Regions from separate parts of the Streptomyces sp. NPDC038135 genome, predicted to be linked through region 1. Evidence: riboswitches for the same ligand, from Rfam matches in the RefSeq annotation. Region 1 holds a riboswitch; the other holds the start of a gene.
What was found. Region 1 has a riboswitch for S-adenosylmethionine ahead of ACZ7JA_RS27890 (putative leader peptide). Riboswitches for the same ligand answer to the same signal wherever they lie in the genome.
Positions count from the first base shown of each region.

Region 1 (7,513 bases):
TCGCGGCCATCGCCGAGAACGCCGGGTTCACCCTGATCACCCTGGACGACGGCGTGCTGCCGCCGAGCGCCGCACCGGATCCGGTGGGCCGGATCGGCGCAGTCGAGCGGGCGGCTTTCGTCGCGGCGTCCACGAGCACCATTGGGATCGCGCCGGTCGTCCCGGTCACGTATGCGGAGCCCTTCCACGTCTCCAGTCAGTTGGCGTCCCTGGACCACATATCCGCCGGTCGCGCCGGGTGGGTGGTGACGGAGGAGGAGCGTCCCGAGGCGGCCCGGGCCTGGGGGCGCCCGCTCGTCGCCGGCGCCGACGCGCGGGCCCGGGAGTCCCGTGACGGGATCGAGGTGGCCCGCGCCCTGTGGGACTCGTGGGAGGACGACGCGGTCGTCCGGTCCGTGGCCACCAGCCGCTACCTCGACCGCGAACGGCTCCACTACGTCGACTTCACCGGTGAGACGTATGCCGTCAAGGGCCCGGCCATCGTGCCGCGCCCGCCCCAGGGGCAGCTTGTCGTCCTGGGCCGTCCGGACCGGGTTCCCGACGCACAGCTCGACGTCGCGCTCGTCACAGGGCGCGACCTCGCGTCGGTCGCCACGGCCGCCGCAGCCGCCGGTACGCCCCGCGTCTTCGCGGAGGTCGAAGTGGCACTGGACACACCTGAGGCCACAGCCGCCGAACGCGTCGCAGATCTCGAACGACACGCGGAATGGACCGACCGGGGAAGGCTGCGGCACATCGGCCCCGCCAACCAACTCATTGCCTTGCTTAGTGAATTGGGCCGTCACGTCGACGGCGTACGGCTGCATCCGCTGGTGCTGGACGAGGACCTGTCCGTCCTCTCCCGCCTCGTCCTGCCGGACCTGTCCGAGCGGCGTCTTGTCGCCCGTCCGGTGCCCGGCACGTCCCTGCGCTCGACCCTGGGTCTGCAGCGCCCCGCCAACCGCTTCGCCACCGCCGCCGCGGCCGCCCCGGAGGACGCCCGATGACCCGCACCGACCCCCTCGACGTCCCCCGGCCCGAAGCCCAGCTCCACTTCGGGGTGTTCTTCCAGGGCGTCAACCACTGGACCATCTGGTCCGCCCCCGACAGCGGCTCCCAGATCGACCCAGCCTCCTTCCGCCGGGTCGCCCAGACCGCCGAACGCGGCCTGTTCGACGCCTTCTTTCTCGGTGAGGGGCTGCGGCTGCGTGAGGTCGACGGCAGGATCCACGACCTCGACGTGGCCGGACGGCCGGACGCCATCACCCAGCTCGCCGCGCTGGCCGCGGTCACCCGCCGCATCGGCCTGGTCTCCACGTCCAACTCCACCTTCAACGAACCCGCCGATCTGGCCCGCCGCCTGTCCGGTCTGGACCTGCTCTCCGAGGGCCGCGCCGGCTGGAACGTGGTGACCACGGACAACGCCTGGACCGGCGCGAACTTCCGCCGCGGCGGCTACCTCGACCACGCCGACCGCTACCGGCGCGCCGAGGAGTTCCTCACCCTGGCCCGCGCCCTCTGGGACGGCTGGGAGGACGGGGCAGTCGCCGACTCCATCGGCGCGCCCGCCTGGGCGGCGCCCGGCGCCGTACGCCAAGTGCGGCACAAGGGAACGCAGTTCGACCTCGACCTCGCTCCGACCCTGCCGCGCAGCGCCCAGGGTCATCCGGTGATCTTCCAGGCCGGTGACTCCGGTGAGGGGCGCGACTTCGCCGCCCGCAACGCCGACGTCATCTTCTCCGCGCACGGCACCGACTTCGACGACGCACTGGCCTTCGCCGACGACATCCGGCGCCGGCTGCGCGCGGTCGGGCGGCCCGAAGACGATCTGCGGATCCTGCCCGGCACCGAGATCATCATCGGCGCCACGGAGGAGGAGGCTCAGGAGAAGAAGCGCTGGGTCCGGCTCCAACAGGTCACCCATGCAACGGCCTTGGGGATCGCCGGGCTGCTGTGGGGCATCGACCTGTCGGACCACGACGCCGACGGCCCCTTGCCCAAGGAGGACCCGGTCGTCACCGAGAACGACGGCTCCTTCGGTGCTCGGCGCGTCGCCGACCCGCGTGCCGTCGTCGCGGAGTGGCGGGCGAAGGCGGAGGCGCACGGCTGGTCGCTGCGCGAGACCGTCATCGCGCTGGGCCCGCAGCGCGGGCACGTCGGCACTCCGTCCGGCCTCGCCGACAAGTTCGCCCACTATGTACGGCACGGCGCGGTCGACGGATTCAACGTCACGCCGTACCTCATCCCCGACGGCCTCGACGACATCGTCGACCTGCTCGTCCCGGAACTGCAGGAACGCGGGATCTACCGCACCGAATACACCGGCAACACCCTGCGCGAGAACCTCGGCCTGCGCGCACCCCTCACCCACCGGTCCGCACCGCGCCAGCGGCAGGCGGGCTGAACCTCCGGCCCGGCGCGACGAGAAGACGTTCGAGGCCGAGGTGCGCCGTCACGACGCGGGCGCCACCGAGGTCGTGTTCTCGGTCACCGAGATCGCGGGAGCAGCCGACCGCCGACGCACCTGGCGACTCCTCGGCGAACTGGCCGGCTGAGTACACCCGTCGGCCCGACAACCCCTTGCATCCCCTGCCCGAAGGCACCCCCGGCACAAAGGAGATTCCCCATATGACCACCGAGGCCACCACCACGGACCTCCACGCCTTCACCGAGACCTGGCTGGAGTGGTACCGCAGCCAGGATGCCCGGCTCGCCGCCCCGCACGGATTTCTGGCGGTCACCGGCCTGCACTGGCTCGACGACCGGCCCCAGCGCTTCCCGGACGCGCCCGGCTCGTGGCACACCGGCCCCGAAGGCGTCGTCGTGGACCTCGACGAGGGAGAGGAGCTGGTCGTCGACGGGACGCCGGTGCGCGGCCAGCACCGCTTCGGCGTGCTGCCCGAGCGCGGCGGCGTCGACGCCGTCTGGGGAGACGCCGTCATCGAGGTCGCCAAGCGCGGCGGCAACGACATCGTGCGCCCCCGGCACCCGGACGCGCCGCTGCGCACGGCTTTCACCGGCACGCCCGCCTACGCCCCCGATCCGCGCTGGGCCGTGCCTGGCCGCTACATCCCCTTCGACACACCGCGGCCGACCACCGTGGGCGCCGCGGTCGAAGGCCTTGAGCATGTGTACGACGCTCCGGGCAGGGTCGAGTTCGAGCTCGACGGGCGCCCGCTGTCGCTGACCGCATTTCCCGGCCCTGGTGCGGGACGGCTGTTGGTGCTGTTCACCGACGCGACCTCCGGGGTCACCACCTACGCCGCCAACCGGTCCCTGGCGCTCGATCCGCCCGCCGCCGACGGCACGGTCGTCCTGGACTTCAACCGCGCCGCGAACCTGCCGTGCGCCTACACGGACCTGGCCACCTGCCCGCTGCCCCCGGCCGAGAACCGGCTGCCCGTGGCGATCGAGGCCGGCCAGAAGATCCCCCGCGAGCGTGGAGGCTCCTGAGCCGGACGCACTCACGCCCCGACTCCCCTGACGGAGCGTCCTTTTGCGCCATTGACGCACGCCAAGACCGCTCCGTAGGATCACGAACGGCATTGAGTGTCAGCGTCAAGCCCTGGCTCGCTGACCGGCAACCCTCCCGCGCGGTGGGGTGCTCCAGGTGAAAGCCCGGCGGGATCACCGACGATCCCGCAAGCGCGTGGCCCCGTGACCGGGGCCGGATAGGCGGAGGACCGATATGCGGCACGGTGGTGACCTCAGCGCCCGTTTCGCCGGCGCCACCGTGTTCTCCCGGCTCTCGCGTCGGCGCCACATCGACCTCAAGCGCTCGACCAGCTGTCTCTGTCAGGCCTGACGGGTCTTCCCGCCCCAGGCCGCGGTACGACACCTGTCGTCGCCGCACCCGCCTGCGCCTGATCTCCGCCTGCCTTTGATCCTCCCTTTTCCCTCTGATCCCCGCCTGCACAGCGCCCCCTCGGCACCGGCGTCGCGCCGGCCGGGGCCGCATGCCCACGCACGGCCATGCCTCGTACGGCGTCCGTGCCTGGTGACACGAGTTGGAGAAGCCCTCCGTGACTGCACTTTCCCATGTCAGATCCTCCCGGTGGGCGGCACTGACCGCCCTTGTGACCACCAGTGTTCTGCTGAGCGCCTGCGGCTCCGGCGGCGGCGATTCCGGCAGCGGCGCCGGGCAGCCCAAGTCCGGCGGCACCCTGACCTTCGCGGTGGGTTCGGACGCCGGCTGCGTGGATCCGCAGCAGGTCGCCAGCAACGAGACCATCTACTCGGTGCGCCAGGTCGTGGACTCCCTGACGGACCAGGACCCCAAGACCGGCAAGATCGTGCCGTGGCTGGCGAAGAGCTGGGATGTCAGCTCCGACGCCACGACGTTCACGTTCCATCTGAGGTCGGGCGTCACCTTCAGCGACGGCTCGAAGCTGACCGCGCAGGTGGTCAAGGACAACTTCGACGCGGTGCCGAAGCTCGGCGCCCTGGGGACGCTCGCCGAGGGCTATCTGAGCGGCGTCAAGAGCACCACCGTGGTCGACCCGCTCACCGTGAAGGTGACCTTCAGCCAGCCCAACGCCCAGTTTCTTCAGGCCACTTCGACACACTCGCTGGGGATCGAGTCCTCGGCGAGCGTGAAGAAGACCCCGCAGCGGAAGTGCAGCGAGGGGGTGATCGGGTCCGGGCCCTTCGTGCTGAAGCAGTACGTGCAGAACCAGTCCCTCACCCTCGCCAAGCGCACCGGATACGCCTGGGGTTCCTCGCTGTGGTCCAGGAAGGGCGAGGCGTACCTGGACAAGCTGGTGTTCAAGGTGGTGCCGGAGGCGGGTGTGCGGGCCGGCAGCCTGCAGTCCGGCCAGGTCGACGCCGTCTCCAGCGTCGGCAAGGCCAACGAGGCGGCCCTCAAGGGCGGCCAGGTCACCCTCCAGCGACGGGCCAACCCCGGCGTCGTGTTCGGTCTCGGCCTCAACAACTCACGGCCGCTGCTCAAGGACGCCAAGGTGCGCCAGGCGATCCTGTACGCCGTTGACCGGCAGCAGATCGCCGACACCGTGTTTCCGACCGGCACCCGCCCGGCCACCAGCGTCCTCGCGCACACCACGCCCGACTACACCGACTTCGCCTCCGGCCTGACCTTCGACGCCGCCGCGGCCAAGTCCTCGCTGGACGGGGCCGGCTGGAAGACCGGCAGCGACGGCATCCGCGCCAAGGACGGCAAGAAGCTCAGCCTGACCATCAAGTGGTTCCCCAACGCGGCCACCAACCAGCCCGCGCTGGAGCTGATCCAGCAGCAGCTCAAGGCCGTCGGCGTCGAAGTGGTTCTCAAGCAGCTCCAGATCACGCAGTTCGCCCCGACCCTCCAGTCGGGTGACTACGACGCGGTGTGGGGCAACGTGACCCGTGCCGACCCCGACATCCTGCGCAGCTCCTTCTCCACCAAGCTGGCCAACTTCTACCGCCTGCCCGTCAGTTCCCTTGACACCGCCCTGTCCGACCAGGCCGCAACCGTCGATGGGGCCAAGCGCAGGCAACTGGTCACCCAGGCGCAGCGGTTGATCGTGCAGAACGCCCACTACGTGCCGGTGGTTGAGCTCCAGACCCAGTTGGGCGTGGCGAAGAAGGTGCACGACCTGAACTTCGACGCCTCCAGCCGGATCCAACTGCACGACACCTGGATCGGCTAGCGCATGCGCCGCTATGTGATCAAGCGGCTGGCCCAGGCGGTCGGGGTGCTGTGGGCGGCCTACACGGTCTCGTTCCTGGTGCTGGACTATCTGCCGGGCGACCCGGTCACGGCGATGGCCAGCGCTGGTATGGACTCGGGGCAGGTCGACCCGAAGCAGCTCGCCGCCCTGCGGCACGAGTACGGCTTCGACAAGCCGGTGCTGGTGCAGTACGCCGAGTACCTCGGCCGGGCGGTGCGCGGGGACTTCGGCGACTCGGTGTCCACCGGTCGGCCGGTGACCTCAACGCTGGCCGATGCGCTGCCGCAGACGCTGCAGCTGACCGGCGCGGCCCTTTTGCTCGCGGTGCTCCTCGGCGGCGGTCTGGCGGTGCTGGCGACCTACACCGCCCAGCGCTGGCTGCGGCAGCTGCTGCTGTCGCTGCCGCCGCTGGGGGTGTCCGTCCCGACGTTCTGGGTGGGGCTCCTGCTGGTCGAGTTGTTCTCGTTCCGGCTGCGCTGGTTCCCGGCGTTCGGCAACGACGGATTCAAGGGGCTGGTATTGCCGGCGCTTACGCTGGCGGTGCCGACGGGCGCGCAGGTCGCGCAGGTCCTCGCCAAAAGCCTGCTCACCTCGCTCGACCAGGCGTATGTGGAGACCGCGCGGGCCAAGGGCGCCGGGCGGTGGCGGGTTCATCTGCGGCATGCGCTGCGCAACGCGTCCCTGCCGGCCCTGACGGTCGTCGGCTTGCTGGTGGGGCAGCTGATCGCCGGTTCGGTCGTCGTCGAAACGGTGTTCTCCCGCGACGGCCTCGGCCGGGTCACCGCGGCGGCGGTCACGGCCCAGGACATCCCGCTGGTCCAGGGGGTGGTGGTCTTCGGTGCGCTGATCTTCGTGACGACGAACCTGGTCATCGACCTGGTCTATCCACTCCTGGACCCGCGGATCGTGGTGGCCTCGGGCAGAAGGGCGGTACTCACATGAGCCAGAGCCTTGTCGACGACCCCGCCGAAACAGCACTGGGACCGGCCCGCCCGGTCGAGGCGGGGCCGAAGCCTGATCCCGGGCGCCGCGTGGACGTACGACGGTTGCTGCGCTTCGTGGTACGCCGCCCGGGGCTGCTCCTGTCCGTGACCCTCCTCGTGCTGGTGGTGCTGGCCTCGTTCTGGCCGGATCTGTTCACCTCCCAGGACCCGCTGAAGGGTGTGCCGTCGCAGAACTTCCGTGCTCCGAGTGGCAGTCACTGGTTCGGCACCGACGAGTTGGGCCGCGACGTGTTCTCGCGGGTCGTCCACGGCGCCCAGCTGTCACTGAAGGCAACGCTGATCGCCGTGCTGGTCGCGTTCGTGGTCGGCGGGCTACTCGGGGTGGTCGCCGGCTTCGTGGGCCGCTGGGTGGACGACCTGCTCATGCGCTTCGTCGACGTACTCCTGTCCATCCCCGCCCTGTTCATGTCCCTGGCCCTGGTCACGGCTCTCGGCTACGGCACGGTGAAGGTGGCAGTCGCGGTCGGCATCGCCAGCGTCGCCGCGTTCGCGCGGGTGGCGCGCTCAGAGGTGCTGCGGGTGCGGCAGGCCGTCTTCGTCGAGGCCTCACGCGCCAGCGGAGCACGCTGGTACTCGGCACTGGGCCGCCATGTGCTGCCCAACGCGGCAGGCCCGGTGATCGTCCTGGCCACCCTCGACTTCGGCTCCTCCATCCTGGCCGTGTCGGCCCTGAGCTTCCTCGGCTACGGCGCTCCCCCGCCGGCTCCGGAATGGGGAACCTTGATCTCCGACGGCCGCAACTACCTCGCCAACGCCTGGTGGCTGACCGCACTGCCCGGGCTGGTGATCGCCGCGACCGTACTGGCCACCAACCGCATCGCCCGGGCGCTGGACGGCGAATGGTCCCGGCAGCGATGACCGACGAGC
Region 1 is NZ_JBVJXS010000010.1:135,526-143,038, reverse strand. Features, by position in the region: gene ACZ7JA_RS27910 (LLM class flavin-dependent oxidoreductase) at 1-986, shown strand, start outside; gene ACZ7JA_RS27905 (NtaA/DmoA family FMN-dependent monooxygenase) at 983-2,383, shown strand; partial or broken gene ACZ7JA_RS27900 (LLM class F420-dependent oxidoreductase) at 2,400-2,534, shown strand; gene ACZ7JA_RS27895 (DUF1684 domain-containing protein) at 2,608-3,432, shown strand; SAM riboswitch class IV at 3,521-3,633, shown strand; gene ACZ7JA_RS27890 (putative leader peptide) at 3,668-3,784, shown strand; gene ACZ7JA_RS27885 (ABC transporter substrate-binding protein) at 4,056-5,621, shown strand; gene ACZ7JA_RS27880 (ABC transporter permease) at 5,625-6,584, shown strand; gene ACZ7JA_RS27875 (ABC transporter permease) at 6,581-7,504, shown strand; gene ACZ7JA_RS27870 (dipeptide ABC transporter ATP-binding protein) at 7,486-7,513, shown strand, end outside.

Region 2 (7,513 bases), on a different contig from region 1:
TTGGGTCGACGATGGGACGCCACGAGGGACGATCTCCTTCTTGTGAGTGATCACCCGTTCGGAGGTTCGAGCCCAGACCTTAGTGACCCAGTTGTGATCAGTTCAAATCCCCGCGGCGAAAAATCCGGTGACGCAACGCATTCTTTGCACACAACTCACGTGCGGTGATGCCCGATTGACGCTACGTTGCGTGACGATACGGCCAATTCGGGCAATGCATATGCGCGTTGCACGTTCAGGACAGTCGCTTCAGAAGTACCGCAGAGGCGACGGGCCGGGCCCCGGCGCGGGCCACCCCGTCGGCCACCTCCCGGTCGGTCGAGGCGACGATGACCGGACGGCCCGGCGGCTCGGCGCGCACGAGCTGGCGGATCAGCTCGTCCGCCGTGACGCCCGGCTTGGAGAACAGCACCCGCACTCCGCGGGGCGGCGCGAGCAGCACCGGCGCGGCCAGTTCGGCCCCGTCGAAGACACAGGTCACCTCGGCGCCGGTCTGCGCGGCGAGCGCCGAGAGCTGGCCCAGCAGACGCAGCCGCTGCTTCTCCAGCGGCATCTGCGGATAGCCGGTCTTGGTGACGTTGTAGCCGTCGACCACCAGATGGGCCTGCGGCAGCGCCAGCAACTGGTCGAGGATCGCCGGGTCGTTCTCGGACAGCGCCCGGGCCGCGATGTCCTTCGGGGTCATCCGTCCCGGTTCGACCGCGTCCACGGTCTCGGCCGGGCGCACGGAGACCGGCGGCAGGGCGAGTTCGCGCCGGAGCCCCTGGGCGGCGTCCAGCAGGGTGTCCAGCAGCAGCCGGACCCGCATGTCCTCCACGCTGCGGCCCTCGCGGGCGGCCCGGCGGGTGGCCTCCAGCGCCGCCTCCGCCTCGCCCAGGCGCGCCTTGAGCCGCCGGGACTCGCTCTCCGCGGCCGAGAGCTGCGCGTGCCCCTCGGCGCGCACGGCGTCGATCTCGCCGCGGACCTTGCGCAACGCGGCCTCGCCGCGCTTGACGTCGCTGAGCGCGGCCCGCAGCTTGCGGTGCAGCGACTCCGCCTCCCGCTTGGCCGACTCCGCCTCGGCGCGCAGCCGTTCGGTCTCGGTACGGGTCTGCTCGCGGGCCTGGTCCAGCTCCGCGCGCAGCCGCTCGAGTTCGGCGCGGCTCTCCTCGTCGGCCCGCTCGGCGTCGGCGCGCTGCGCCTCCTCGCCGGCCGCGGTCACCAGCTTCACCCAGCCCGCGGGCCGCAGTACGTAGGCCGCGGCCGCCACATCGAGCGGATCCGCGGCCGGGGGCGGCGAGCCGGAGTCGAGGGCGCCGGAGAGTTCCGGCTGCGCCTCTCTGAACTTCTCCCCGATCCGCTGCCGGAACAGCGTGTCGGTCTCCACCGCGGCCGCCATCGCGTTACCGGCGAACTTGGCCCGGCGATTGGGGGCGAACCGGGCGTACTGCCGCAACTGGGCGGGCAGTTCCGTCACGGTCAGCAGTCCGAAGCCGTCCGAGACGATCTGCACGACCCGCCGGCGCACGCCGTCGGGCAGCGGACGGTCAAGCACCTCAGCGGTGCCGTCGCCCGGCCCCCCGCCTGCGGTCTCCACCATCCGTCACACCCCAATACCTCTACGGGGCCCGCTCCGCTCAGGAGCCGGCGCCCGGCCTGTCCACGAGTTCCACCTGGTCCACCGCGTTGCACCAGCGGCAGCGGACCGACTCGATGGTCTCACTGACCACCTCGCGCTCCTCCACCGTCGGCTCGCCCGCGAGGTCGAGGTGAACGTACTCGACGACCTTCGACGAGCGGGTCACGTCGAAGCGGGTGAGGTTGCCGCAGAGGGCGCAGCGCCACCGTGTCGTGGCGGTCGGCAGGGGAACCGTCATCGTGACTGTTCGCTTCCTTCTCGGGACGTCCGCGCCGCTCCCCGACGCGTGTGGCTCGTAACCCTACGGCCTGCCGGTCGATCGCCGCCCGTCCGTCCACGGCGGCGAGGCGATCTGTCGACCTGTGTCCCGTTACGTCATGCTCTGTAGTCATGATCCGCACCTGGGGCACGGCGGCCCGGGATGCGTTCCGGGCGGTCCGGGGCGTCTCCGCGCCGATGACGTACGTCCTCCTCGTCCTGTGCGCCGTGATCTTCGTGCTGGGCCCGGCCTCCGGCCTCACCCCGGCGTACGGCTCGGGCGGCGCGCTGTTCGCGGCGCAGCGGGCGTACTTCCGGCACTGGGGCGTGGTCCCGGCCGAGCTGTTCGAGCCCTCGCTCCGGGCGGCCCTGACCCCGGTCACCGCGCTGTTCGTGCACGGCAGCTGGGTGCATCTGCTCGGGAACATGCTCTTCCTCTTCGTCTTCGGGCTGATGACCGAGGAACGGATGGGCCGGGTCGAGTTCACCCTCTTCTACGTGGGCTGCGGTTACCTGGCCCTGCTGGGCTACGCGGCCGCCAACTCCGCCTCCGGACAGTCGCTGGTGGGCGCCTCGGGGGCGATCTCGGCGGTTCTCGGAGCGTTCCTCTACCTGTTCCCACGTGCCCGTGTGACCAGTCTCCTCCCCTTCCTGTTCTTCCTCCCCCTGCGCTTCCCGGCCTGGGTCGTGCTGCCCTTCTGGGCGGCCCTGCAGTGGCTCGCGGCGGGCCGTGCCGGCCAGGGTCCCGGGGTGGCCTACCTGGCCCACCTGATCGGCTTCGGCCTCGGCTTCGGCTACGCGTGGGTGCGCTACGGGCCGACTACTAGAGTGAGGACCGCACCGGCCCCGGCCCCCGAGGGAGAGAACCAACCGTGATCACCGCGATTGTCCTGATCAAGACCAGCGTGGACCGGATCCCCGAGATCGCGGAGCAGATCGCTTCGCTGGACTCGGTGAGCGAGGTTTTCTCCGTCACGGGCACCTACGACCTGATCGCCATGGTGCGGGTGCGGCGGCACGACGACCTGGCCGACGTCATCCCCGGGCGGATCAGCAAGATCCCCGGCGTGGAGGGCACCGACACGCACGTCGCGTTCCGCACCTACTCCCAGCACGACCTGGAGGCGGCGTTCGCGATCGGCCTCGACTCGTGAACGCCGCCTGACGTCGCGCCTGCGGCTCAGACCTGGTCGCGCACCGGCACGCAGCGGCCGTCCTCGGTGCGGTAGCGCCAGCGCGCGCCGTCGCGGACCAGCTCCCGCACCGCGTCGACGAAGCGCTCGACGTGCTCGTCGGGCGTGCCCGCCCCGAAGCTGACCCGGACCGCGTTCAGGGACCTCTCGCCGGGCGCGGCCTCGGGCGCCCCGCACTCTCCCGGCGCCCCGGGGTCGCCGCCCAGCAGGGTGCGCACCAGCGGGTGGGCGCAGAACAGGCCGTCGCGGACGCCGATGCCGTACTCGGCGGAGAGCGCGGCGGCGAAGTGGGAGCTGTTCCAGCCCTCGACCACGAAGGAGATCACGCCGACCCGCGGGGCGTCGTCGCCGAACAGCGACAGCACCCTGACCTCCGGGACCTCGGCGAGACCCGCCCGGACCCGGGCGATCAGGTGCTGCTCGCGGGCCACCAGGGCCTCCCAGCCGGCCTCGGTGAGGGCCTTGCAGGCGGAGGCGATGGAGTAGGCGCCGATGACGTTCGGGGAGCCGGCCTCGTGGCGGGCGGCGCTCTCGTGCCACTCCGCGTCCACTCCCCCGTCCTCGCGCCGCGTGACCCTGCGGCTGGCGCCGCCGCCCGCGAGGTACGGCTCGGCCGCGGCCAGCCAGTCGGCGCGGCCGGCCAGCACGCCGGAGCCGAAGGGCGCGTACAGCTTGTGCCCGGAGAAGGCCACCCAGTCGACGTCCAGGTCCCGGACGGACACCGGGTGGTGCGGGGCGAGCTGGGCGGCGTCCAGGACGATCCGGGCCCCGTGCGCGTGGGCCGCGGCGGCCAGCTCGCGCACCGGCCACAGCTCGCCGGTGACGTTGGAGGCGCCGGTGACGCACACCAGGGCCGGGCCGTACGGGTCGCGGTCGGCGAGGGCCCGCTCCAGCGTCTCCACGGCCTGCCGCGGGGTGCGCGGCGCGTCGAGGACGGTCACCCGCGCGTCCCGCCACGGCAGCAGGGCGGCGTGGTGCTCGGTCTCGAAGACGAAGACCTCGCAGCCGGCCGGCAGCGCCCGGGCGAGGAGGTTCAGGGAGTCCGTGGTCGAGCGGGTGAAGACCACCTGGTCCTGGGCGCGGCAGTCGAGGAATCCGGCGACCGTCCGGCGGGCGTTCTCGAACAGGTCGGTGGAGAGCTGGGAGAGGTAGCCGGCGCCGCGGTGGACGCTGCCGTAGTACGGCGCGTAGGCGGCGACGTCGTCCCAGACGCGCTGCAGGGCGGGGGCGCTGGCGGCGTAGTCGAGCGCGGCGTAGGCGACCTCGCCGCCCGTGACGAGCGGGACGGAGACGTCGCGGCCCAGAACGGGCAGCTCGCCACAAATGGTCTGGACGGCGGCAGCGGTGGAGACGGACATGGTGAACTCCCGTGAGGCAGGCTGGAATCACCGTGCGAGCGGTACGGCTCGAGCACGGCGGAAGGTGAAAAGGGGTACGCGGAGGCGGGGCTCTACGCCCTATCGCATTCGCTTGCTCACAGAAGGCTCCCTCGACGACCAGGACCCCTGGTCCCGCGCTCCTTCAGGAGCCGCGCGAGGGGTCCGCGCTTGCCGTGGACCTCGCTGCCCACGACCTGGTCCTCACCCGGGGCACCCCGCCACGGACGGAGGGTTGCCGGACAGCCGGCCGGGGCCGAATGGCTGTCACTCATGACCTGGTTCAGTATCCTGCCACACGATCTTCTATGCGCAAGGCGCGGTCCGGCATCCGGACCGCGCCTCGCGCCGCACCGGGGCGGGTCAGGCGTTGCTGGCCGCCACCCACCGCTCCAGCGTCCGCTTCGCCGCACCGCTGTCGATGGACTCCGCCGCCCTCGCCATGCCGGCCCGGAGCTGCTCGGTGAGCGGCTCGCCGGACGGCCGCAGGGCGACCAGCGCCGCAGCCGAGTTCAGCAGCACCGCGTCCCGGACGGGACCGTGCTCGCCGTCCAGCACGCGCCGGGCCACCTCCGCGTTGTACGAGGCGTCGGCGCCGCGCAGCGCCTCCACGGGGACCAGCTCGATGCCGGCGTCCCGGGGGTCGAAGCGCTCCTCGGCGACCTCGCCGTCCCGGACCACCCACACCCGGGACGTCGAGGTGGTGGTCAGCTCGTCCAGCCCGTCGTCGCCCCGGAAGACCAGGGCGGAGTTGCCGCGCTCGGCCAGCACCCCGGCCACGATCGGCGCCATGCGCGGATCGGCCACGCCGACCGCCTGGGCGCGCACCTTGGCCGGGTTGGTCAGCGGGCCGAGCACGTTGAAGGTGGTGCGGATGCCCAACTGGCCGCGCGCCGCCGCCACATGGCGCAGCGACGGGTGGAACTTCACCGCGAAGCAGATGGTGATGCCGGCCTCTTCGGCGACCTCGGCGACCCGCCGCGGGGTCAGGGACAGGTTGATGCCGAGCTTCTCCAGCACGTCGGAGGAGCCGGAGGCGGAGGACGCGGCGCGGTTGCCGTGCTTGACGACCTTCGTGCCGGTGCCGGCGACGACGATCGACGACATGGTGGAGATGTTCACCGTCTTCGCGCCGTCGCCGCCGGTGCCGACGATGTCGACGGCCGGCCCGGGCACCTCGATCACATTGGCGTGCTCGTACATGGTCCGCACGAGTCCGGTGATCTCCTGCACCGTCTCGCCCTTGGCGCGCAGCGCCACCATGAACCCGGCGATCTGGGCGTCGGTCGCCTCCCCGCGCATGATGAGGTCCATGGCCCAGGCGGTGTCGTCGGCGGACAGGTCCCGGCCGTCCAGCAGGCCGTTCAGCAGGGCGGGCCAGGAACGGCCCGCCGCGGTGTCGCCTCCAGCGGGGGTCACAGCGCTCATAGCCGCTCCTGGGTGTCGTCGCACAACGGTGTGCTCCCACCCTATCCAGCCCCGGACACGGCGAAGGGCCCCGTCCGCAAGCCGGACGGGGCCCTTCGACTGTGGCGTGGCGACGCTCGGGGATCAGTGGTGGCCGTGGCCGCTGGTGATCTCCCGGTACTCCTCGACGGTTGCCTTCGGGATCTGGTTGTCCTCGCCGTAGTAGGCGTTGCTGAGCTTGGCGCGCAGCTTCTCGGACCCCTTCACCTTGCGCTCGACACCGTTCTCGTCCACCGTCGGGCCGATCTCGGCCGGCTCGTACTGGTGGTGGGCGGTGAGGGTGTGGAGCTGCTCCTGGCTGAGCGGCTCGTGGATCTCGATGAACTCACCGTGCGGCAGGCGCTTGATGATGCCCGTCTCACGGCCGTGCAGCACCTTCTCGCGGTCCCGGCGCTGCAGGCCGAGGCAGATCCGCTTGGTGACGATGAAGGCGATGACCGGTCCGGCGAAGAAGGAGATCCGGACGAACCACGTGACCGCGTTCAGCGACAGGCTGAAGTGGGTCGCGAAGAGGTCGTTGCCACCGCCGACCAGGCCGACCATGTAGACCGTGATCCAGGCGACGCCGAACGCGGTGCGCGTCGGGGCGTTGCGCGGGCGGTCCAGGATGTGGTGCTCGTTCTTGTCCCCGGTGACCCAGGACTCGATGAACGGGTAGAGCGCGATCGCGGCGAGCACCAGGCCGAAGAGGACCAGCGGGATGAACACGCCCAGGACGAGCGTGTGACCCCAGAAGTTGATCTCCCAGCCCGGCATGTAGCGGACCAGACCCTCGGCGAAGCCCATGTACCAGTCGGGCTGGGCGCCGGTGGACACCTGGTCGGGCCGGTAGGGGCCCATGGCCCAGATCGGGTTGATCTGGGTGACCGCGGCGATGGCCGCGATCACGCCGAAGACCAGGAAGAAGAAGCCTCCGGCCTTGGCCATGTACACCGGCAGCAGCGGCATGCCGACGACGTTCTTGTTGCTCTTTCCGGGACCCGCGAACTGCGTGTGCTTGTGGTAGAAGACCAGGATCAGGTGGCCCACCATCAGGCCGAGCATGATGCCCGGCAGCAGCAGGATGTGGATCGAGTAGAACCGGGCCACGAAGTCGTGGCCGGGGAACTCGCCGCCGAAGAGGAAGTACGAGATGTACGTGCCGACGATCGGCATGGACAGGATCGCGCCCTCGGTGAAGCGCACACCCGTGCCGGAGAGCAGGTCGTCCGGGAGCGAGTAACCGGTGAAGCCGGTGAACATGCCCAGGACGAACAGCAGGAAGCCGAACAGCCAGTTGATCTCACGCGGCTTGCGGAAGGCGCCGGTGAAGAACACGCGCATCATGTGCACGAACATGCCCGCGAGGAAGATCAGCGCGGCCCAGTGGTGGATCTGCCGGATGAGCAGACCACCGCGCACGTCGAAGGAGATGTGCAGGGTCGAGTTGAACGCCTCGGACATCAGCTGGCCCTGCAGCGGGACGTAGCTGCCGTGGTACTCCACCTCGTTCATCGACGGGTGGAAGAACAGCGTCAGGTACACACCCGTGAGGATGATGATGATGAAGCTGTACATGCACACTTCGCCCAACATGAACGACCAGTGGTCGGGGAAGATCT
Region 2 is NZ_JBVJXS010000014.1:225,797-233,309, forward strand. Features, by position in the region: gene ACZ7JA_RS34230 (C40 family peptidase) at 1-23, opposite strand, end outside; gene ACZ7JA_RS34235 (NYN domain-containing protein) at 236-1,579, opposite strand; gene ACZ7JA_RS34240 (hypothetical protein) at 1,617-1,856, opposite strand; gene ACZ7JA_RS34245 (rhomboid family intramembrane serine protease) at 2,009-2,752, shown strand; gene ACZ7JA_RS34250 (Lrp/AsnC family transcriptional regulator) at 2,749-3,030, shown strand; gene ACZ7JA_RS34255 (aminotransferase class V-fold PLP-dependent enzyme) at 3,057-4,427, opposite strand; SAM riboswitch class IV at 4,608-4,724, opposite strand; gene trpD (anthranilate phosphoribosyltransferase) at 4,809-5,873, opposite strand; gene qcrB (cytochrome bc1 complex cytochrome b subunit) at 5,997-7,513, opposite strand, start outside.
Region 2: it holds a riboswitch for S-adenosylmethionine, as region 1 does, so the genes downstream of both, ACZ7JA_RS34255 (aminotransferase class V-fold PLP-dependent enzyme) here and ACZ7JA_RS27890 (putative leader peptide) in region 1, are expected to answer to the same signal.